DNA from 4 places in the Pseudomonas sp. FG13 genome. Region 4 is predicted to be linked to each of the others. Evidence: predicted binding sites of a transcription regulator. Region 4 holds the regulator's gene; each other region holds the start of a gene.
The links. Region 4 encodes FliA, which starts transcription of late flagellar genes. Its sites were predicted from a motif close to CTAAAGTTTNNNNNNNNNNNGCCGNTAA; they were not measured.

Region 1 (3,099 bases), on a different contig from region 4:
GGCACTGGAACTGGCGGTCTGTTCGCTGGCGGCGGAGGTCTGTTCGGAGACGTCGCGCACGTTCAGTACACTGCGGTTGATCTCCTCGGCCGTGGCGCTCTGTTGTTCGGCCGCGGCGGCGATCTGCTGGTTCATCGATTGGATCGCCGAGACCGTGCGGGTGATGTTTTCCAGCGAACCGCCGGCCCGTCGGGTCAGCTCGACGCTGCTGTCGGTCAGGCTACGGCTGTTGTCCATGATGGTCGCGACCTGTTCGGTGCCGTTTTGCAGACCGACGATCAGCTCCTCGATTTCTTCGGTGGACTTCTGGGTGCGTTGGGCCAGGCTGCGGACTTCGTCGGCGACCACGGCGAACCCACGCCCGGCTTCACCGGCGCGGGCAGCCTCGATGGCGGCGTTGAGGGCCAGCAGGTTGGTCTGCTGGGCGACAGACTTGATCACGTCCAGAACGCTGCCGATCTTGTCGCTCTCGCGCTTCAAGTCCCCCATGGCGGCGGTGGAGTTACCCACTTCCCGTGCCAGGCGCTCGATCTGAGCGATGGCTTCACCGACCACTTTGTCCCCTTCGCGGGCCTGTTGATCCGCGGCGACGGCGGCTTCGGAGGCTTCCTCGGCGTTGCGTGCCACTTCCTGCACCGTGGCGGTCATTTCATGCATGGCGGTAGCCACCTGATCGGTCTCGACCTTCTGGCTGTTGACCCCGGCGCTGGTCTGTTCGGTCACGGCGGAAAGCTGTTCGGCGGCGCTGGCGATCTGGGTGACCCCCTCGCTGATGCCACCGATCAATTGCCGCAGGCTCACGGTCATGCTTTGCATGGCGCGTTGCAGCTGGCCCATTTCGTCACGACGCTCAGAGGTCAGGTTGTGGCTCAGGTCGCCTGCGGCCACCCGTTGGGCGACCTGAAGGGTCTGGCCCAGCGGAACGACGATCTGCCGGGTGATGAGCAAGGCGGCGATGACGCCGAACAACAGGGCCAGTGCGGCAGCGGCGATCAGGACGGTCTTGGCCTGGGCAACGTCGTGGTCACGCACGGCTGTCTGGGACACGGTCAGTTTCTGGCTGGAGTCGATCAGCACCTGGCCTTGCTCAGTCATGCGCTGAAGGGCGGCACCGTTCTCGATCTGCGAATCCCGGAACTGCGCGACCGCCGCGCGATACAGATTGAACGAATCGTTGGCCTGTTGCAGGTTGGCAGCATGTTCCTGGGGCAATTGGTCCGGCAGGCGTGCGAGCAGCTTGAGCACGGTGTCGATGGCCTCAAGGGCCGGTTGCTGGGCTTCGCTCTTGCCGCTGTAGGTGTAGCCGCGCACTTGGTAACGCGCTTGCTGGACCGCTTTGCTCAGGGTCACCACGCTGTTGAATTGGGTGACGTCGCCGCCTTGCAGCAGTGATTTTTCCACCTCGGCGACGCGGGCCACGGCGTTGTCGGCACTGGCGCCGAGTTTACTGCGGGCATCTTCGCGGTTGACGGTGGCGCGGGTCATTTCGGCGAAAGCGCTTTTGTACTCGGCCACGGCGGCCAATTGCTTATCGATCATGGCCACATCGGCCGGTTGTTCGATCAACTGGCGAGCGGTCTTCAGCCCGGCGTCAAGCTTGACCAGCAGGTCGTTGACGAGCTGTGGCCCTTTCTCGCCCCGGGTGGCGTTGTAGTCGATGCTGGCCAGGTTCAAGTCTTTGCTCAAGTCGTTCAGGCTGGCAATGAATCCCAGCTTGTCGCCCCGGCTGATGACATTGCCCAAGCCGGACCAACCGGTGAAGGCGATCATCAAGGTGAGAAACAGCACCAGGCCGAAGCCGAAGCCGAGTTTGCGATTGACGCTTACGTTTCCCAGACTCTGGGCAAGCCACCGGAACATGCTGATACTCCCTTGAGGGACCAAATTGGTTTTATGGGGACGTATATCGGCGGCTTGGGCGAAATCTGTAGGGATTTGTCGAGATTTTGCGGCGAGGGGATCAGAACAGTCGGGCGAGCAATGCCGTCACCGCGGTCTCGACCCGCAGGATTCGTTCGCCAAGTTGCACCGGCTGCAGGCCGGCCTTGCCCAGCAGGTCGATCTCGTAAGGAATCCAACCGCCTTCGGGGCCAATCGCCAGCGTGACCGGTTCCGTCAGTGCCCGGGGGCAGGGCGGGTGGTCACCAGGATGGCCCACCAGGCCCAGGGTGCCATTGACGATGGCCGGCAGGCGATCTTCAACGAAGGGCTTGAAGCGCTTTTCGATGATGATCTCCGGTAGCACACTGTCCCGGGCCTGCTCCAGGCCAAGGATCAATTGTTCGCGGATGGCCTCGGGCTCGAGGAACGGCGTCTGCCAGAAGCTCTTCTCGACGCGATAGCTGTTGATCAGCACCACGCGCGGCACGCCCATGGTGGCAATGGTCTGGAACACCCGCCGGAGCATCTTCGGACGCGGCAGGGCCAGCACCAGTGTCAATGGCAGCTTCGCCGGCGGTGGCTGGTCGAGGGTCACTTGCAGTTCGGCTTCGCGGGCTTCCAGGCGCAGCACCTGGGCGGAGCCCATCGACCCGCCGATGCGTCCGACCCGCAGGCTGTCGCCGACAGCGCTGCGGTGGACTTCCTGCATGTGGGTCAGGCGGCGATCGCTCAGGACGACCCGGTCAGGACCAACGAAATCGGCCTCTTCGAGCAGCAGCAGGTTCACGGTTGGGTCGCAGGCGGCTGGTCGTTATGATCGTCGGCCGTTTCAGCTTCCGGCTCTTCGCTACGTTTACGCACCAGACCGCCGAACAGCACGCCGATCTCGAACAGCAACCACATCGGTACTGCCAGCAAGGTCTGGGAGAAAATGTCCGGCGGGGTCAGGATCATGCCGACCACGAAGCAGCCGATGATCACGTACGGACGGATCTTCTTCAGGTACGTAACGTCGACCACGCCGATCCACACCAGCAACACCACCGCCACGGGTATTTCGAACGCCACGCCGAAGGCGAAGAACAGCGTCATGACGAAATCCAGGTAACTGGTGATGTCGGTCATCATCTCCACGCCGGCCGGAGTGGCGGCGGCGAAGAACTTGAAGATCAGCGGGAACACCAGGAAATAGGCGAACGCCATGCCGGTGTAGAACAG
Region 2 (3,099 bases), on a different contig from region 4:
GAGCACATCTTTAACAGAGGATTTAAGCCATGCATGGCCGTAGCGCAAGTCCCGAGCGATTGAATGCACAACAACGATCCGCCCATATTCGCCAGGTGGTATTGGCCCATGGCGAAGAGTTGCGCCGACGCTACCCGATCCTGCTCCATCAGGATGCCTTGGGGGCGGGCATTCTGGCGTTCGCCCTGGCGGGGATGATCGGATCGGCACTGCTTTACATCAACGGCCATCTGGCTGGCTGGGCGTGCCTGCTGCTCAACGCTTTTTTCGCCTCGTTGACCCACGAATTGGAGCACGACCTGATCCACAGCATGTATTTTCGCAAGCAACGCCTGCCCCACAATCTGATGATGGGATTGGTGTGGCTGGCGCGGCCGAGCACTATCAACCCGTGGATCCGCCGTCACCTGCACCTCAATCACCACAAGATGTCCGGCACCGAGGCCGACCTGGAAGAACGGGCCATCACCAACGGCGAGCCGTGGGGGCTGGCGCGGTTGCTGATGGTCGGTGACAACGTGATGTCGGCCCTCATCCGTCTGCTGCGGGCCAGGACCTGGGCGCACAAGCGCAACATCCTCAAACGCACGCTGAAGGTGTATTTCCCGCTGGCACTGCTGCACTGGGGGGCCTGGTACGTGTTTCTCGGTTTCCATGGGGCCAATGGCGTCGCGAGCCTGTTGGGTGCATCGATTGACTGGTCGGCGGACACCCTGGCGATGATGCACGTGATCGATATCGCGGCGGTGGTGATCATCGGTCCAAACGTGTTGCGCACCTTTTGCCTGCACTTCATCAGTTCCAACATGCATTACTACGGCGACGTCGAACCTGGCAATGTCATCCAGCAAACCCAGGTGCTCAACCCGTGGTGGCTATGGCCGTTGCAGGCGTTCTGCTTCAACTTCGGCAGCAGCCACGGGATCCATCATTTTGCGGTGAAGGAGCCGTTCTACGTCCGTCAGCTGACGGTGCCGGTGGCACATAAGGTGATGCGCGAGATGGGTGTGCGGTTCAATGACTTCGGCACCTTTGGCCGGGCGAACCGGTTTGTAGGCGAGGATAAACCGAGGCAGGAAGCGGTGAGTGCTGTTCAGGGTTGAGGAGGCTTTTTTCACACGTCGTCGATAGACCCATAGTCCGTGGCGAGGGAGCAATTCCCTTTGCCACTGAGGTCGCGCCCGTTGGCCATGCAGCAGCCCTGGCGAGCGGGTGCATAACGACTACGCTCATCCTCTCGTCGGGCCATCCCAAAAAAACCTAATTTTTTCCCGGGGCTTGCCGAAAGACTGATATGCGTGCACCAAAGTGGAGCAGACCACAAGTCCTGCCCGCGCTGGCATGTGAACGTTGCAACCGGAATGCACCCCCACTCCCTGCATAAGAAGCCTCTTCGATGAATTTGAAATTCAGCCATAAAATCCTTCTAGCCGCCTCTGGTGTGGTAGTTCTGGCTTTTGCCCTGTTCACCCTCTACAACGATTATTTGCAGCGCAACACCATCGGCCGCAGCCTTGAGTCCTCTATCGAACAATCTGGTGACCTGACGGCCAGCAGCGTCCAGAACTGGATGAGCGGTCGCATCCTGGTACTGGAAAACCTGGCGCAGAACATCGCACACCAGGGGGCTACCGCCGATCTGGCGGGGCTGGTGGACCAGCCGGCGCTGACATCGAATTTCCAGTTCACCTACGTGGGCCAGGCCAACGGTGTCTTCACCCAGCGCCCCGACGCAAAAATGCCCGACGGCTACGACCCGCGCCAGCGCCCTTGGTACAAACAGGCGGTGACCGCCGATAAAACCATGCTGACTCCGCCTTATTCGGCCGCCGTCGGCGGGCTGGTGGTGACCATTGCCCTGCCGGTGAAGAAAAGCGGCGAATTGCTGGGTGTGGTGGGCGGCGACCTGAGCCTCGATACCCTGGTGAAAATCATCAACTCGGTGGACTTCGGTGGCATCGGCCATGCCTTCCTGGTCAGCGGTGACGGTCAGGTGATCGTCAGCCCGGACAAGGACCAGGTAATGAAGAACCTCAAGGACATCTATCCAGGCACGCCTGTGCGCATTGGCAAAGGTATCCAGGACGTTGAGTTGAACGGGCAGGATCGTATTCTGTCGTTCACCCCGGTGACCGGCCTGCCGGGCGCCGAGTGGTACATTGGCCTGTCGATCGACAAGGCCAAGGCCTATGCGCCGCTGAGCCAGTTCCGTACCTCAGCGCTGATTGCAATGTTCGTCGCGGTCGCGGCCATCGCGTTGCTGCTGAGCCTGCTGATTCAGGTACTGATGCGTCCGTTGACCACCATGGGCCGTGCCATGCACGACATTGCCCAGGGCGAAGGCGACCTGACCCGGCGTCTGGCCGTACAAGGCAAGGACGAGTTCGCGGTATTGGGGGGCTCGTTCAACCAGTTCGTTGAGCGGATCCACGCCTCGATTTCCGAAGTGTCTTCCGCCACCCGCCAGGTGCACGACCTGTCGCAGCGCGTGATGACGTCGTCCAACGCTTCGCTCGTCGGTTCGGATGAACAGAGCGCCCGCACCAACAGCGTGGCGGCGGCTATCAACCAGTTGGGCGCTGCGACCCAGGAAATCGCCCGCAATGCCGCCGACGCCTCGCAACAGGCCAGTGGTGCCAGCGAACAGGCCGATGACGGTCGTCAGGTGGTGGAAAAAACCATTCAGGCCATGACCGAGCTGTCGCAGAAAATCAGCCTTTCGTGCACCCAGATCGAAACCCTGAACGCCAGCACCGACAACATCGGGCACATCCTGGACGTGATCAAGGGCATTTCCCAGCAAACCAACCTGCTGGCCTTGAACGCCGCCATCGAAGCGGCCCGTGCCGGTGAGGCGGGGCGTGGTTTTGCGGTGGTGGCCGATGAAGTACGCAACCTGGCGCACCGTACCCAGGAATCGGCGGAAGAAATCCACAAGATGATCACCTCGCTTCAGGTCGGCTCCCGTGAAGCGGTCACGACGATGAACGCCAGCCAGGTTTCCAGCGAAGAGAGTGTGGAAGTTGCCAACCAGGCCGGTCTGCGGCTGGTCAGCGTGACGCAGCGTATCGGTGAAATCGATGGCATGAACCAGTCGGT
Region 3 (3,099 bases), on a different contig from region 4:
CCTTGCCGCCCGGTGTGCTGCGGGTGAGGGCATCGCAGGCTTCCTGGCAGACCTGGGCAAAGCGTTCGGTGTAGCCGGTCATGTACTGCTTGGGGTCGGTGCCGGGGACCAGCTGATAATTCTGGTCGAACAGGTTGAGGCCCTCGCGTTGCAGCGCCTCCAGGCGCACCTGGAGCGTGTCGCGGCACTCGCTGGCGCGGGTGATGGCGGCATCCAGCTTGCCGTGGCCGAGCACGAACCGGCCCAGCAACGCTTGCACCCGTTCAGCAACACCGGAGAGGTCACGAGTGGCGGTCGCCGAATGTTGCATGCGCTGGTCGATCGACTGGCTGTCGGCGTGGATCTGGGTGACCCGTTCGTTGATGCCGGTGTTGGCATCGGCGAACTGCTGGATATGATCGGCGATGTCGGCCAGCTTGCCGTTGGTGGATTCGAAATCAACGATCATGCTCTCGAAATGGCCGGAGGCACGTTCAACGACTTTTTGGGTTTCCCGGGCGCTGTGGCTGATCTGGGTGGTCTGTTCGTGGGTGGAACCGACTTCTTCGAGCATGGCGTCGATGTTGCGTGAGATGTCGTCCGTGGCCCGGCTGACGTTCTGCGCCAGGGTTCGCACTTCATCAGCCACCACGGCGAAACCCCGGCCGCTCTCGCCGGCACGGGCAGCTTCGATGGCGGCGTTGAGGGCCAGCAGGTTGGTCTGGGCAGAGATCTGCTGGATCAGCCCGACGATGGACTTGATGCTCGAAGAACGTTGGTTCAAGGCCCCCACCAGGGTGGCGAATTCATTGAGGCTGCCGGCGATTTCGCCGATGTTGCCGGTCACTTCCAGCAGCTCGGCATAGGAATCGCGGGCCATGCTCAGGTTCTGCGCGGTGGTGCTGGAGATGCCCTGGGTCTGGCGCGAGACTTCTTCGATACGGTCCACGGCGGAGTTGCTCTGCTCCATCACTTCCTTGGCGAAGCGTGCCTGGTGGGTGGCGCTGTCGCTGGAGTCGCTGATGTTCTTGAGCGAGCGCGCCGACTCCACGGCGATGTGCACGGTGAGCGCCTGGACGTTGCTGATGATTTCACGCTGCTTGGCCAGGAAACGGTTGCAGGTGCTGGCCAGTACGCGGATTTCGTCATGGGTCACCAACGGCAGGTCCCTGGACAGGTCGCCTTCGCCGTTGGCGATCTCCTCCAGCGCCCGGGTCATGGCGGTGACGGGGCGTACGATGAGATGGCGAAAGTACCAGACCATGAAGCTGATCATGCCCAGCGTCAGGAGCGCACCGAACAGCAGGGCCTGGGTCAGGCTGTCGAGCCGGCCCTCGATCTGCCCCAGCAGGGCGGCGTCGAGCTGCGCGTTGCGCAACTGCGCGACGATGTCGGTACGGGCGCTAAGGGCCACCCAGTACAACAACCCGCTGACGATGACCAGCAGGAAAAGGCTTGAGAGTTTCTTGGTGAGCGTATCGAAAAATTGCATTTCGATGGACTCGTACAAAGCCTTCAACGTCTGCATGCCATAGCTCCTGGGCAAAAAAACCTCTCAATGGAATACATTCGACCGCGAGGGCCAAAGCTTTAGCGAGTTAGGGCGTTTTGATATCGCTTTGGCCACCTCGTGTGTTTGATGTGCGGAGGATTTGTGGGAGCGAGCCTGCTCGCGATGAAGGTCTCCCATCCAGGCAGGCGGTGACTGATACACCGCTATCGCGAGCAGGCTCGCTCCCACAGGGGGCGGGCGTGGTTATGAGGTCCATAGAAAGTATTTACTGGGAATCATTCTCAAAGTATATTCGCTCGCATTAACGTTCCCTGTGAGTGCCGCGTCTTGAATCGTTCCACCCCTCCCGCGAATCGCAACGTCTTCATCAAGTGTGTATTGCCGACTTTGTCCTGCTGTTTCATCGCAAGCCCGCTGTGGGCCCAGGACGTACTCGAACTGCCCACCACGGACATCCAGGGCAGCCGCATCACTCAAGATGAGGGCTACACGGCGTCGCAGGCCAGCACGGCGAGCAAAAGCGACGTACCGATCAAGGAAGAGGCACAATCGATCAATGTGGTGACCCAGCAAACGCTGGACGATTATCAGGTGCGCTCGCTGGACGACGCGATGAAGTTCGTCAGCGGCGTCAGCCAGGGCAATACCTTGGGCGGTTCGCGAGACTCGCTGATCAAGCGTGGTTTCGGCACCAACGACGATGGCTCGATCCTGCGCGACGGCGTGCGTTCGAACCTGGGGCACAACTTCAGCGCCACCACCGAGCGGGTCGAAGTGCTCAAGGGCCCGGCCTCGATGCTGTACGGCGCGCTGGAGCCTGGCGGTCTGATCAACGTCATCAGCAAAAAGCCCGAATACACCCAAAGCACCACGTTAAGCGGCTCGGCCTATAGCGAAGGCGGCGGCACCATGGCGGTGGACACCACCGGGCCGCTGGGCGATACCAGGCTGGCGTATCGGCTGATTGCCGAGCGTGGTCATGAAGATTACTGGCGCAACTACGGCGTGAATGAAAGTACGCTGGTTGCGCCGTCCCTGGCCTGGACCGGTGAGCGGGCTTCGTTGAACCTGAGCTATGAGTACAACGAATATTCCAACCCGTTCGACCGTGGGACGGTGTTCACCGATGGGCATCCGGCGGATATCGATTATGACAAGCGCCTCGACGAGCGCTGGGCCAAGAGCGTGGGGATTCGCGAGACGGCGACGGCACGTTTCGAGTATGAGCTGAGCGAGGCGTGGAAGACTCGCGTGACTTATGGCTGGAACAATGATCGGTACAGTCTTTCGATTGCGCAGCCCAATACGTTGACAGGCAATACGTTGCGTCGGGCAGCCAACGGTGCCCATTACGATGATGAAACCCGTTATGCGAGTTGGGATTTCATCGGCAAACAAGAGCTGCTTGGTCAGCGTCACGATCTGTTGATCGGTGCTGATAACCAGGTATCCGATCAGTATCGCGGGAAGACCTACCGCAACGCGGTACGCGGTGGTTTCGATATCACTTCACCGGTCTATGGCAACTTGCCCGAGCCTAGCCTGGTCAGTGCCGCCCAAAGCGATTTGCGCAACGAATTGACTTCCAGCTCCCTGTACTTGAAGGA
Region 4 (3,099 bases):
ACCACCCTGGCCAAGCTCGCCGCCCGCTATGTACTCAAGTACGGCGCCCAGAGCATTGCCCTGGTCAGCATGGACAGCTTCCGTATCGGCGCCCAGGAGCAACTCAAGACCCTGGGCCGGATTCTCAACGTGTCGGTGACCCATGTGGATCCGGGTCAATCCCTGGCCCAGGCGCTGGAGCCTCTGTTGCGCAAACGCGTCGTGCTGATCGATACCGCAGGCCTGCAAGCCAGCGATCCAGCCCTGCGCATGCAGCTTGAAAGCCTGGCCGGGCGTGGCATCAAGTCAAAAAATTATCTCGTGTTGGCAACCACCAGCCAGAAACAGGTTCTAACCGCCGCCTACCACAGCTACAAACGCTGCGGATTGGCCGGTTGCATCCTGACCAAGCTGGACGAAACGGCAAGCCTGGGCGAGGTCTTGAGCCTGGCGATCGGTCACGATCTGCCGGTGGCGTACCTGACGGATGGACCGCGGATCCCGGATGATTTGCATCTGCCGCGTCGCCACCAACTGGTCAGCCGTGCCGTGAGTGTGCAAATGCAGGACGAACCCAGCGAAGAAGCCATGGCTGATATGTTCGCTGATATCTACCACAGCCCGACCAAGCAGGTTGGCTGAGGTAATCATGAATATTTTTTGTACCTACATCGATGGTCTGCCAGGCAATGTTCCGTATGTGAACGCGCAGCCAGTAATGTGGCCTCCGTCTAAGTAAGACAGGTAAAGAACGAACATGGGCAGCATGCATCCCGTACAGGTGATCGCGGTGACCGGCGGCAAAGGTGGCGTCGGCAAGACTAACGTGTCAGTGAACTTGTCCCTGGCTCTGGCAGAGCTTGGCCGACGGGTCATGCTGCTGGACGCCGACCTGGGCCTGGCGAACGTGGACGTGCTGCTGGGGCTCACACCCAAACGCACGCTGGCGGACGTGATCGAAGGCCGCTGCGAACTGCGTGATGTGTTGTTGCAGGGGCCGGGCGGGATTCGTATCGTGCCGGCCGCCTCCGGCACCCAGAGCATGGTTCATCTGACCCCGGCTCAGCACGCCGGTCTCATCCAGGCATTCAGCGACATTGGCGACAACCTCGATGTGCTGGTGATCGACACGGCGGCGGGTATCGGTGATTCGGTCGTCAGCTTCGTGCGTGCCGCCCAGGAAGTGCTGCTGGTGGTCTGCGACGAGCCCACCTCCATCACCGACGCCTATGCCCTGATCAAGCTCTTGAACCGTGACTACGGCATGAACCGCTTCCGCGTCCTGGCCAACATGGCCCAGAGCCCGCAGGAAGGGCGCAACCTGTTCGCCAAATTGACCAAGGTCACCGATCGCTTCCTGGACGTTGCCCTGCAATACGTCGGCGCCGTGCCGTACGACGAGAGCGTGCGCAAGGCTGTCCAGAAGCAACGTGCCGTCTATGAAGCTTTCCCCCGTTCCAAATGCGCGCTGGCATTCAAGGCGATCGCCCAGAAGGTCGATACCTGGCCATTGCCGGCCAACCCTCGTGGGCATCTGGAGTTTTTCGTCGAGCGTCTCGTGCAACAAACAGCAGGGCCCGTGTTATGACAGCCAGCGGTTACAACCACCTCTACAAAAAATCGGCACGGGACGCCCAGTACGAGTTGATCGAGCGTTACGCGCCCCTGGTCAAGCGCATCGCCTATCACTTGCTGGCGCGGTTGCCGGCCAGTGTCCAGGTTGAAGACCTGATCCAGGCGGGCATGATCGGCCTGCTCGAAGTGGCGAACAAATACGACGCGAGCAAGGGCGCCAGTTTCGAGACGTACGCCGGCATTCGCATTCGTGGCGCGATGCTCGACGAAGTCCGCAAGGGCGACTGGGCACCCCGTTCGGTGCACCGTAATACCCGCATGGTCAGTGACGCCATTCGCGCTATCGAAGCGAAAACCGGGCGAGACGCTAAAGATCATGAGGTTGCGGCCGAACTCCAGTTGAGTCTCGATGATTATTACGGGATTTTGAACGATACCTTGGGCAGCCGCCTGTTCAGTTTCGACGACCTGTTACAGGACGGCGATCATGAAGGGCTGCACGAGGATGGCGCGAGTACTCACATGGAGCCTGCGCGTGATCTGGAAGACGAACGTTTCCAGAGCGCGCTGGCCGATGCGATTGCCAATTTGCCGGAGCGTGAGCGACTGGTCTTGGCGCTGTACTACGACGAAGAGCTGAACCTCAAGGAAATCGGTGAAGTCCTGGGGGTCAGCGAATCGCGGGTCAGTCAGTTACACAGCCAGTGCGCCGCCCGTTTGCGGGGGCGTTTGGGGGAGTGGCGAGCGCGCTGACAATCGGTGCGGGGAGGTTGCGAGCAGGGTTTGCGTGGCACGTGTTGCGCAGTCTCGATCCGTTGTGTCCCGGGCCGTTGTCGAATGCTGTACCGGATTGATTGAAATGGCGCGTTCAGGTGCTGCACGCGTTTAAGACTGCTTGGAGGTCGAATTGGACAAGAACATGAAAATCCTCATTGTTGATGACTTTTCAACGATGCGGCGGATCATAAAAAACCTGTTGCGTGACCTTGGGTTCACCAACACGGTCGAGGCCGACGATGGCACTACTGCCATCCCGGTTCTCAACAGCGGGAGCATCGACTTTCTGGTGACTGACTGGAACATGCCTGGCATGACCGGTATCGATTTGCTGCGCCATGTGCGCGCCGATGAAAAACTCAAGCACCTCCCGGTGCTGATGGTCACCGCCGAAGCCAAGCGCGAGCAGATCATCGAAGCGGCCCAAGCCGGCGTGAACGGCTATGTGGTCAAACCCTTCACGGCCCAGGCGTTGAAAGAAAAGATCGAAAAGATCTTCGAACGCATCGGTTAACGGCGCCACGGGGGAGCTATGGAGAATAACGAAGCTTCAATGGGCGATTTCGAATCGACCCTTAAAAAACATGCCCGCGAACTGGTCGAAAGCCTTGAAAAAGGTCGTTTCGGCGATGCAGTCCAGATGATCCACGAGCTCAATCAGACCCGGGATCGTGGTCTGTACCAGGAAGTCGGCAAGCTCACCCGTGAATTGCACAGCGCGATCGTCAATTTCCAGATCGATCCGAACATGCCTCAGGCCGAAGAGGT

Region 1: a site for FliA is predicted at 1,904-1,931, ahead of ACODTO_RS27205 (methyl-accepting chemotaxis protein). Genes of this name have one in related genera too.
Region 2: a site for FliA is predicted at 1,261-1,288, ahead of ACODTO_RS21620 (methyl-accepting chemotaxis protein). Genes of this name have one in related genera too.
Region 3: a site for FliA is predicted at 1,546-1,573, ahead of ACODTO_RS29395 (methyl-accepting chemotaxis protein). Genes of this name have one in related genera too.

The regions. Positions count from the first base shown of each region.
Region 1 covers NZ_JBMDKO010000061.1:23,133-26,231, reverse strand. The annotation lists gene ACODTO_RS27205 (methyl-accepting chemotaxis protein) at 1-1,860, opposite strand, end outside; gene ACODTO_RS27200 (16S rRNA (uracil(1498)-N(3))-methyltransferase) at 1,961-2,668, opposite strand; gene tatC (twin-arginine translocase subunit TatC) at 2,665-3,099, opposite strand, start outside.
Region 2 covers NZ_JBMDKO010000032.1:39,580-42,678, forward strand. The annotation lists gene ACODTO_RS21615 (fatty acid desaturase) at 30-1,103, shown strand; gene ACODTO_RS21620 (methyl-accepting chemotaxis protein) at 1,397-3,099, shown strand, end outside.
Region 3 covers NZ_JBMDKO010000096.1:645-3,743, forward strand. The annotation lists gene ACODTO_RS29395 (methyl-accepting chemotaxis protein) at 1-1,507, opposite strand, end outside; gene ACODTO_RS29400 (TonB-dependent siderophore receptor) at 1,820-3,099, shown strand, end outside.
Region 4 covers NZ_JBMDKO010000004.1:83,892-86,990, forward strand. The annotation lists gene flhF (flagellar biosynthesis GTPase FlhF) at 1-621, shown strand, start outside; gene fleN (flagellar synthesis regulator FleN) at 737-1,567, shown strand; gene fliA (RNA polymerase sigma factor FliA) at 1,564-2,307, shown strand; gene ACODTO_RS05600 (chemotaxis response regulator CheY) at 2,474-2,845, shown strand; gene ACODTO_RS05605 (protein phosphatase CheZ) at 2,864-3,099, shown strand, end outside.